Regions from separate parts of the Alicyclobacillus acidocaldarius subsp. acidocaldarius Tc-4-1 genome, predicted to be linked through region 1. Evidence: predicted binding sites of a transcription regulator. Region 1 holds the regulator's gene; the other holds the start of a gene.
What was found. Region 1 encodes LexA, which represses DNA repair genes until DNA is damaged. Its sites were predicted from a motif close to CGAACATATGTTCG; they were not measured.
Positions count from the first base shown of each region.

Region 2: the regulator LexA is predicted to act here: its motif matches at 2,210-2,223, upstream of uvrB (excinuclease ABC subunit UvrB).

Region 1 is NC_017167.1:1,442,675-1,447,095, reverse strand. Features, by position in the region: gene TC41_RS06795 (glycine--tRNA ligase) at 1-646, opposite strand, end outside; gene TC41_RS06790 (Cof-type HAD-IIB family hydrolase) at 812-1,603, shown strand; gene lexA (transcriptional repressor LexA) at 1,677-2,285, shown strand; gene TC41_RS06780 (sugar porter family MFS transporter) at 2,374-3,813, opposite strand; gene TC41_RS06775 (tagaturonate reductase) at 3,835-4,421, opposite strand, start outside.
Region 2 is NC_017167.1:544,451-548,871, reverse strand. Features, by position in the region: gene uvrA (excinuclease ABC subunit UvrA) at 1-112, opposite strand, end outside; gene uvrB (excinuclease ABC subunit UvrB) at 138-2,129, opposite strand; gene TC41_RS02510 (flagellar motor protein MotB) at 2,403-3,221, opposite strand; gene TC41_RS02505 (flagellar motor protein) at 3,196-3,996, opposite strand; gene TC41_RS02500 (PDZ domain-containing protein) at 4,011-4,421, opposite strand, start outside.

The DNA.
Region 1 (4,421 bases):
TGCGAAAGATGAAGTTCCCGGGCGTGATTTCGTTTCGGAAGCTTTTGCCAAACTGACCGATGCCAAACGGCAGTTTCTTGCGCATGGTGCGTTGGACGTTTTTAAAGTTCACAAAAATGCCTTGCGCGGTCTCGGGGCGGAGATACACCTCGTTGGCCGCGTCTTCGGTCACGCCTTGAAACGTGCGGAACATCATGTTGAACTGCCGGACGTTCGTAAAATCGCGAGCTCCGCAGTTAGGGCAAGCGATTTGAAGTTCCTCAATCAGCCGCTCCATCTCGGCAAACGGCAGGCCGTCCACCACCAACGACTTCCCCTGCGCCTCTGCAGCCTCTTCAATGAGTTTATCCGCCCGGAAGCGGGCCTTGCACTGACGGCAGTCCACCATCGGGTCGTGGAAGTTTGCCACGTGTCCAGACGCCACCCACACCTGCTTATTCATGAGGATGGCCGAATCCAGACCGACATTCAACGGATTTTGCTCGATGAAAAACCGCCACCAGGCGCGCTTCAAATTGTGTTTGACCTGGGCGCCGAGCGGCCCATAATCCCACGTGTTGGCCAATCCGCCGTAAATCTCGGAACCAGGGAAAATAAAGCCTCGCCGCTTTGCGAGCGACACCAACGTGTCCATTGTGACCTGCATCGACTGTTCCTCCTGCTCGTCCTCAATATGGCTATGATAGCCGAGGCCGGCGCCTATGCGCAACGGAGCGCGTCCGCTGTGCCTATTTTGGCAGGGTGTTGTGTATAATGAAACTCCGACTGGTCTCATACCGGCGCGAGCGGTCGCAGCATGGGGGGAGAGTTCGTGAAAACCAAGCAACGCGTCAAAATGGTGTTTCTCGACATCGATGGCACGCTGTTTGTAAACGGCCGGATCGTGCCCAAAAGCGCCGCGGCGGTCGCCAAACTCATTGAAAACCACATTCCGGTCGCCGTGTGCACGGGTCGGAGCGTCATTCATGCGCAGCACGTGCAGGCCTCGCTCGGGATCCCATACGGCATCTATTTTAACGGCGGTTTGGTAAAGGCCGGAGATCGAGAAATCTTTGCTCTGCCTTTCTCGCGCGAAGTGGTTCGCGGCATCCTGCAAGCGGCGGAGCGCCGCGGCATTCAGACCATCATTCACACGCACGATCACGCCTTCAGCCTGCGGCCTATTCCACCGCAATATCTTCCAGTCCTCGCGTCCTACGACTTCCCGCCCATCGCTTGCGAGCCGAGGATGGCCGATCGGCTGGACGAGATCGGCGTCTTTCAGCTGAACGCATTCATGACCGCCGAGTGGGACGACGTGTTCGAACGCGAGTTCCCCGAATGCTACGTGTACCGCTGGCATGAACAGGCCGTCGACTTCCAGCGACGGAAGTCCGACAAGTCCATCGGCGCGATGCACCTCCTCTCGTATCTGGGCATCGCACCTGAGGACGCCGTGCACATCGGAGACGGCGGGAACGACATCGGCATGTTCCGCACCATGGGATACTCCTTCGCCATGGGCAACGCGAATGACGAGGTCAAGCGCGCGGCCAAACGCGTCACGTCAAGCGCCGACGAGGGCGGCGTAGCGGACGCTTTGGCCGAACTTGGGCTCATCTGAGATCCCACCTCCGAACACGTGTTTGCACCTTCCCGCGCGACGTGGTAGAATGGGTGCGAAGGGAGTGGGAACGGTGAGCGGTCTCACGGCTCGTCAACGCGCAATTCTCGAGTTTATCCGAAAAAACATCCGCGAAAAAGGATACCCGCCATCGGTGCGAGAGATTGGGGAAGCGGTCGGGTTGGCGTCCAGCTCGACGGTTCACGGGCATCTCGAACGACTGCAGCAGAAGGGTTATCTGCGTCGAGATCCGACCAAACCGAGAGCTCTGGAACTCCTTGTGGACGACGAGGAACCGGGGGATGTCGTGCTCGCTCCCATCGTCGGTCGCGTCACGGCAGGACTTCCCATCTCGGCGCTGGAAGACATCGAAGGATACTTGCCTTTGCCTCGCGACGTGGCGAAAGGCGATGAAGTCTTCGTGCTGCGCGTGATCGGTGAGAGCATGGTGAATGCGGGCATTCTGGATGGAGATCTCGCCATTGTTCGGCGGCAGACGTCGGCCGATAACGGGGATATCGTCGTAGCCATGACTGATGAAGACGAGGCCACCATCAAGCGGTTTTACCGGGAAGATGGCCGTGTGCGCCTCCAACCGGAAAACGACGCCATGTCTCCGATGTACTTTCCGAACGTAACCATCCTGGGCAAGGTCATCGGGATCTTTCGGCAGATCCGATAGAAAGAAAAACATGCGGCGCAAGCCTCTTTTGCTTCGCCGCATCTTCAGAGCACCTCTACAAGACCAGGCATCGAGATACGTCAAGCGGTCACAGCGAACGTCCTCGCTCCGACTGGAGCCAGTCGCTTTGGATCTTCTCCATCGTCTTCTTGCTCGTCTCCGGCACGGCCCGCTGCATGAAGACGGCCATGGCGATGCAGAAGAGCGCGAAGATCCAAAACGTCCACGTCCCGCCAATCGCCTGCAACAAAATCGGGAAAAACTGTGCCACGAGATACGTGGCGAACCACAGCGCAAAGGATGCGATAGCCATCGCGCGGCCGCGGATAGCGGTCGGATAGATCTCGGACAACACAATCCAAACGCCGCCGCCCCAGGAAAGCTCATACGCAATCGTGTGCGCAAACACGAGCGCGAGAACCAGCCACGTGATCATGTGCGGCAGCGAAAAGGCGATGCCGAGGACGACGAGGAAGAGCGCCATGAGCATCCCGTTCCACACAAGCAACCGCTTTCTTCCGACGCGATCGACGATGAGCATGAGCACAATGACGAAGATGACCTTGATGGCGCCAATCCAAACGGTGTCGTAGAACGACGCGTTGGTGCCTGCGCCGGCCGCCTTGAAGATCATCGGGGCGTAATAGCCCACCGCGTTGGTGCCCGTGAACTGCTGAAAAATCGCGAGCACAATGCCGATGCCGAGCGCCTTTCGAATGCCCGGGCGCGACAGTTCCTGAAACAGGGAATCCGGCACGACTTCGAGCGATTTGCGAATCTCCTCGACGTCCCACCGCGCGCGCTCGGGACCGCTCACGCGTTCCAGAATCGAGATGGCTTGCGCTTCGCGTCCCCGTTTCATCAGATACCTTGGGCTCTCCGGCACAAAGAACAGCAGCGCGAAGAAGATGACAGCCGGGATGACGCCCATGGCAAACATCCAGCGCCAGCCTGTCGTCTGGTTCCAGGCCGTGGTATGCGAACTCACGATGGCCGCGTTCACAAAGTAGACGATAAAAATCCCGGACACAATCGCCAACTGGTTCGACCCGACTAATCGCCCGCGGATCCGCGGTGGTGCGATTTCGGCAATGTAGAGCGGTGACAACAGCGATGCCAGCCCGATGCCGACGCCCCCGATGAACCGCCCGGCCACCAACACGCCTACGCTCGGCGCGAAGGCCGAGATCAGGCTCGATGCGATGAAGATCACGCCCGCGACCGACAGCGCTTTCTTCCTCCCAAACGAGTCGCCGAGGAAGCCTGCAATCAGCACGCCGAGCATGGCGCCGAGATCGATGCTGCTCGAGACGAGGCCGGTGGTCGCGGCGCTCATGTGAAACTCCGACTTCAAAAACTCGTTCGCCCCTGCAATCACGCCCGTGTCATACCCGAAGAGGAGCCCGCCAAGCGATGCAATCACGACGACCGTCACGACATAGCCCAGATTTGCCGGAATCCCCTTCGTCCTATCCTTTGCCAGTGGAGGCCTTCGGTTCGTCCTCGAATCGCCCGACGCCGGTCTCACCCCCTTTCAGCCATGAGCGTGTCACAAAGACGCCACCGCCTGAACTGGCCCCACTCGCAATACAAGGTCCACGAAACGGGTCCATCCGTCGAGCACGCCCGGCACCTGGGTCAGGTCCGTGGACCACAACTCGGTGTCCGAAAGAATGGCGCGCGCTGAGGCCTCGACGTCGTCTTGCCACAACCCCTTAAGCCGGGGCCCAGCCGGATCCGGCTCAGCTGCGTGTTCCATGCCCGGCCGATACGCCAGGCACACCGCCGCGATGGCCGCCGTGAGCCTCTTGGCGTCTCCGAACCTCTCCACCGCGTCCAGGAGCGTCGGCACGAGACGGATTCTTGCCTTCGAGATGGCGTTTGTGGCAATTGAGCGCAAATTGTGCTCCAGATACGGATTCTGAAACCGCTCGAGCACATTACGCGCGAAATCGCGCAACCTCTCCGGACGGGTCACACGGGACTCGGTGGCCGGCACGATTTCGTCCTGCACGAGCTGGTGAACGAACCGAGAGAGCGTCGGGTGCCCCATCACCCCAAGCACCGTTTCGAGGCCCGCCATGAGACCCAGGTTTGCGAGCGCCGTGTGTGTGCCGTTCAGGGCACGAAGCTTCT
Region 2 (4,421 bases), 900 kb from region 1:
CGGATCCGCTGAGGCCGGTGATCACGACGAATTTGTCGCGCGGGATCTTGACGTCGATATTTTTCAAATTGTGCACGCGAGCCCCGCGCACGTGGATATAATCCTGTGGCATGCCGTCTTCCTTCTTCCTTTGCGCCTCACGACGCGTCCATGAGTTCCATGATCATATCGCGCAGCTCTGCGGCTCGCTCGAACTCGAGCGCTTTCGCGGCCGCCTTCATTTCCTGCTCCAGCTTCGCAATAAGTTCCTTGCGCTCGCGGCCCGACAGCTTTTGCGCCTTTTCCGCCACGGCCACGTAGTCCTCCTCCGACTCCGCCACCTTGGTGGACTCAATCACGTCCCGCACCGCCTTGCGAACGGTCTGCGGGATGATGCCGTGTTCTCGATTGTACGCCATCTGCTTTTGCCTCCTGCGCTCCGTCTCCTCGATAGCAATGCGCATCGACTCGGTGATGGTGTCGGCATACATGATGACCGTGCCGTTCGCGTTGCGCGCCGCGCGACCGATGGTCTGAATGAGCGACGTGTGTGACCGGAGAAACCCTTCCTTATCCGCGTCCAAGATGGCGACAAGCGACACCTCCGGCAGATCCAGCCCCTCTCGCAGGAGGTTGATCCCCACCAGCACGTCGAACACGCCGCGCCGAAGGTCGCGCAAGATCACCATGCGCTCGATGGTCTTGATGTCCGAATGGAGGTAGCGGACCTTGATGCCGAGCTCTTTCAGATAATCGGTCAGGTCCTCCGCCATCTTCTTTGTCAATGTGGTCACGAGGACCCGCTCGTCGCGCCGGATGCGCTCGCGGATCTCGCCGACGAGATCGTCAATCTGCCCTTTGACGGGCCGCACGTGGATCTCCGGATCCACGAGCCCTGTCGGGCGGATAATCTGCTCGACAATGCGCTGCTGATGCCGCTGCTCGTAGGGCCCGGGTGTGGCGCTGACGTAGATACACTGCCCCACGGCCCGCTCGAACTCCTCGAACTTGAGCGGGCGGTTGTCCGCGGCCGAAGGCAGCCGGAACCCGTGCTCGATAAGCGTCAGCTTGCGGCTCCGGTCGCCGTTGTACATGCCGCGTAGCTGCGGGATGGTGACGTGAGACTCGTCGATGAACGTGAGAAAGCCCGGCGGAAAGTAATCGAGGAGCGTGTATGGAGGCTCTCCGGCTTCACGGCCCTCGAGGTGCCGCGAATAGTTCTCGATCCCGGAGCAAAAGCCCATTTCGAGCATCATTTCGATGTCGTAGTTGGTCCGCTGCTCAAGCCGCTGCGCTTCCAGCAGCTTGCCCTGAGCGCGCAGTTCCGCGAGCCGCTCCTCCAACTCTGCGCGAATCCGCTCGATGGCCCTCTCCAATCGCTCGCGCGATGTGACATAGTGCGACGCGGGAAAGACGCTGAAGTGCGACCTCCGCGCCACCACTTCTCCGGTCAGCACGTTGATCTCCGAGATTCGGTCGATCTCGTCGCCAAAAAATTCGACGCGAATCGCATTTTCGTCGCGGGAGGCCGGAAAAATTTCGACGACGTCCCCCCGCACGCGGAACGTGCCGCGCGTAAAGTTGATGTCGTTGCGGGTATATTGCATATCCACCAGCTTGCGAAGCACCTGGTTGCGGTCCATCACGGCACCCACCCGCAGCGAAAGCACGTGATGCCGATACTCTTCAGGATTGCCGAGGCCGTAGATGGCGGATACGCTCGCGACCACCAGCACGTCGTTCCGCTCCAGAATCGCAGCCGTGGCGGAGTGGCGCAACTTGTCGATCTCGTCATTGATTTTCGCGTCTTTCTCGATATACGTGTCCGTCGACGGGATGTACGCCTCCGGCTGATAGTAGTCGTAGTAGCTGACGAAATACTCCACGGCGTTGTTGGGAAAGAACGCGCGAAACTCGGCCGCCAACTGCGCGGCGAGCGTCTTGTTGTGCGCGATGACCAGCGTCGGGCGGTTGACCTCCGCGATGATGTTAGCCATGGTGAACGTCTTCCCCGATCCCGTCACGCCAAGCAACGTCTGGTGACGGAGGCCGCTGTACACCCCATCGACGAGCGCCTCAATCGCCTGAGGCTGATCGCCCTGAGGTTTCATGTCCGTCACAAGCTCAAACTTGCCAGGTAATTGGGACATGACTCGCCCTCCTTGCTCCTTGGCTCATCCGCGGACGGAGATGGACACAGCCTCACTCTATCACACCGAACGAGAAAAAGGGAACAAACGTTCCCTCCAAAACTCGCGATCTGATTGCGTGAGATCACCTACTCATTATAAAAAACGGAAGCGACGGGTGCAAAGCGGACTCGGCCCGTCCTTCCCTTGTTCGCGCGAAAGGGCCTCTAGCCAACAGAGGCGTCCACGCGGAGAAGAAGAGCTTCTGCATAGACATTCGTCGCAACTCGCAGCTCAGTTGGTGGGGAGCGCGGGGGCGGTGCCAGGCGCGTAGATCTTGCGCAGGATCACGATGTTCACGCGGCGGTTGGCCTGGCGACCTGCCGGCGTGGCGTTCGACGCCACCGGATGATACTGACCGTAACCCATGCCGGCCAGGCGCGTGGGGTTGATGCCGTGATCGGCCAAGAAGCGCACCACGCTCATGGCGCGCGCGGCGGAAAGCTCCCAGTTGGACGGGTAGATGGGCGTGTTGATGGGCTGCGTGTCCGTGTAACCTTCTACCACGATGTCGTTGGAGATCTGCTTGAAGAACGGAATGAGCCCTTCGATAATGGCCTTGGCCTTGGGCAAAAGGACGGCCTGTCCCGTGTTGAAGAGCGCCACGTCCCGCATGGTGATCTGCACGCCGCGCGCCTCATCCACGACCTGCACTTCGCCCGTCAGATGATGGTTCGCGATATATTGCTGAATTTCCCGATATAACAAATCGAGCTGCTTCGCGTCCGTGAGGTCCTCGTTCGACTGCTGGTTCTGCGTCGTCGCGTTGGTTGGGTTGTTAGGGTTCTGCAGGTTGTCTGGGAACTGTTGGCCATTGTTCTGATCGCCGCTTTCGAGCAGCGCCGTCGTTCCCATGTTCAGCGGGATCTGCTGGCCGGGATGCAGTGCCTGATACAGCGATTCGGCCAGCGTTGCGAAGCGCGTCTTGTCGATGGTCGACATCGCGAACATCACGACGAAAAACACGAGCAAGAGCGTGATGAGATCGGAATACGTCACCAGCCAACGCTCGTGGTTCTGCTTGTGCTTAGGCTTCTTGCTGCGCCGCTCCACTCTGAACCCCCGCCTTCTTCTCCACGCGATCCGACGCCGCCAGGAACGAGAGCAGCTTTTGCCTCAACACGTTCGGGTTCTCGCCAGCCTGAATGGACAGGATGCCCTCGAGGGTCATTTCCCGCTCGAGCATCTCCTCCTGCGATCTCGCCCTCAACTTGTTGGCGACGGGGAGCCAAAAGATGTTTGCGCTCGCGACGCCATAGAGTGTGGCAATAAAAGCTGTCGCAATCTCAGGCCCGAGCGAACTCACGTCCGTCAGACTGCCGAGCACGTGCACAAGCCCCATCACCGTGCCGATGATGCCCATGGTCGGCGCGAATCCGCCGGCGGCCTCGAACATGGTGATCCCCACCTCGTGCCGCTCCTCGATGTGCGCGAGCTCTGTCTGCAACATGTCCTTCACCAGTTCCGGGTCGATCCCGTCCACAATCAGCCGGACACCGTTGCGCATGAATGCGTCGTCGAACGAGTTCACATGGTCTTCTAGCGCGAGAATGCCCTCTCGGCGGGCCATGACGGCGAGATCGACTAACTGATCGATCTGCGCGCGTGGATCTCGCTTGGGCGCGAAGAAGGCGATCCGCAGGTACTTCGGCAGAGACAGAAAGACCTTTAGAGGGCTCGACAGCATCGTCGCCCCAAGTGTGCCACCGAACACAATCATCATGGCAGAAGGTTGAATGAGCGCGGCGATGTTTCCTTTGTCGAGGATGTAGCCCCCGAGAAGACCGCCAATGCCGAGGAGCAACCCGAGTACCGTTGCGAAATCCATGCGAACGCCTCCTTCTATGAGCGAGATGTCTCATCACGCCTCGCGCCGCCAGGTATGCGCAGATACAGTGTCTCGAGAAAGCCAAACGGCCGCTTCAGTCGAAGTGCCGGCTCTTCTCCGGGCAGGACAAAAATGAGGCCGAGGTTGTGGCGCTCTCCCTCGAACACAGGACTCGATACCAAGCGGGGTTCGCCGCGTCGGTCCGTGATTTGAAAGCGCGCATACGCCGGATTTTGTTCCAGCGCGAAGTGGAAATCGTACTCCGTGTGAACAGGCGCTTGATTGACGTGCGTGATGAGTTCCCCGGGACGAATGCCGAGCCGCTCTGCAAGCGAACCGCGGATCACGTACAACACGCGTAGTCCCTCGCTGTCCGGAGCAAAGTGAGGTTCCAGGGCTCGATCCATTCGCCTTACCGCAATCCG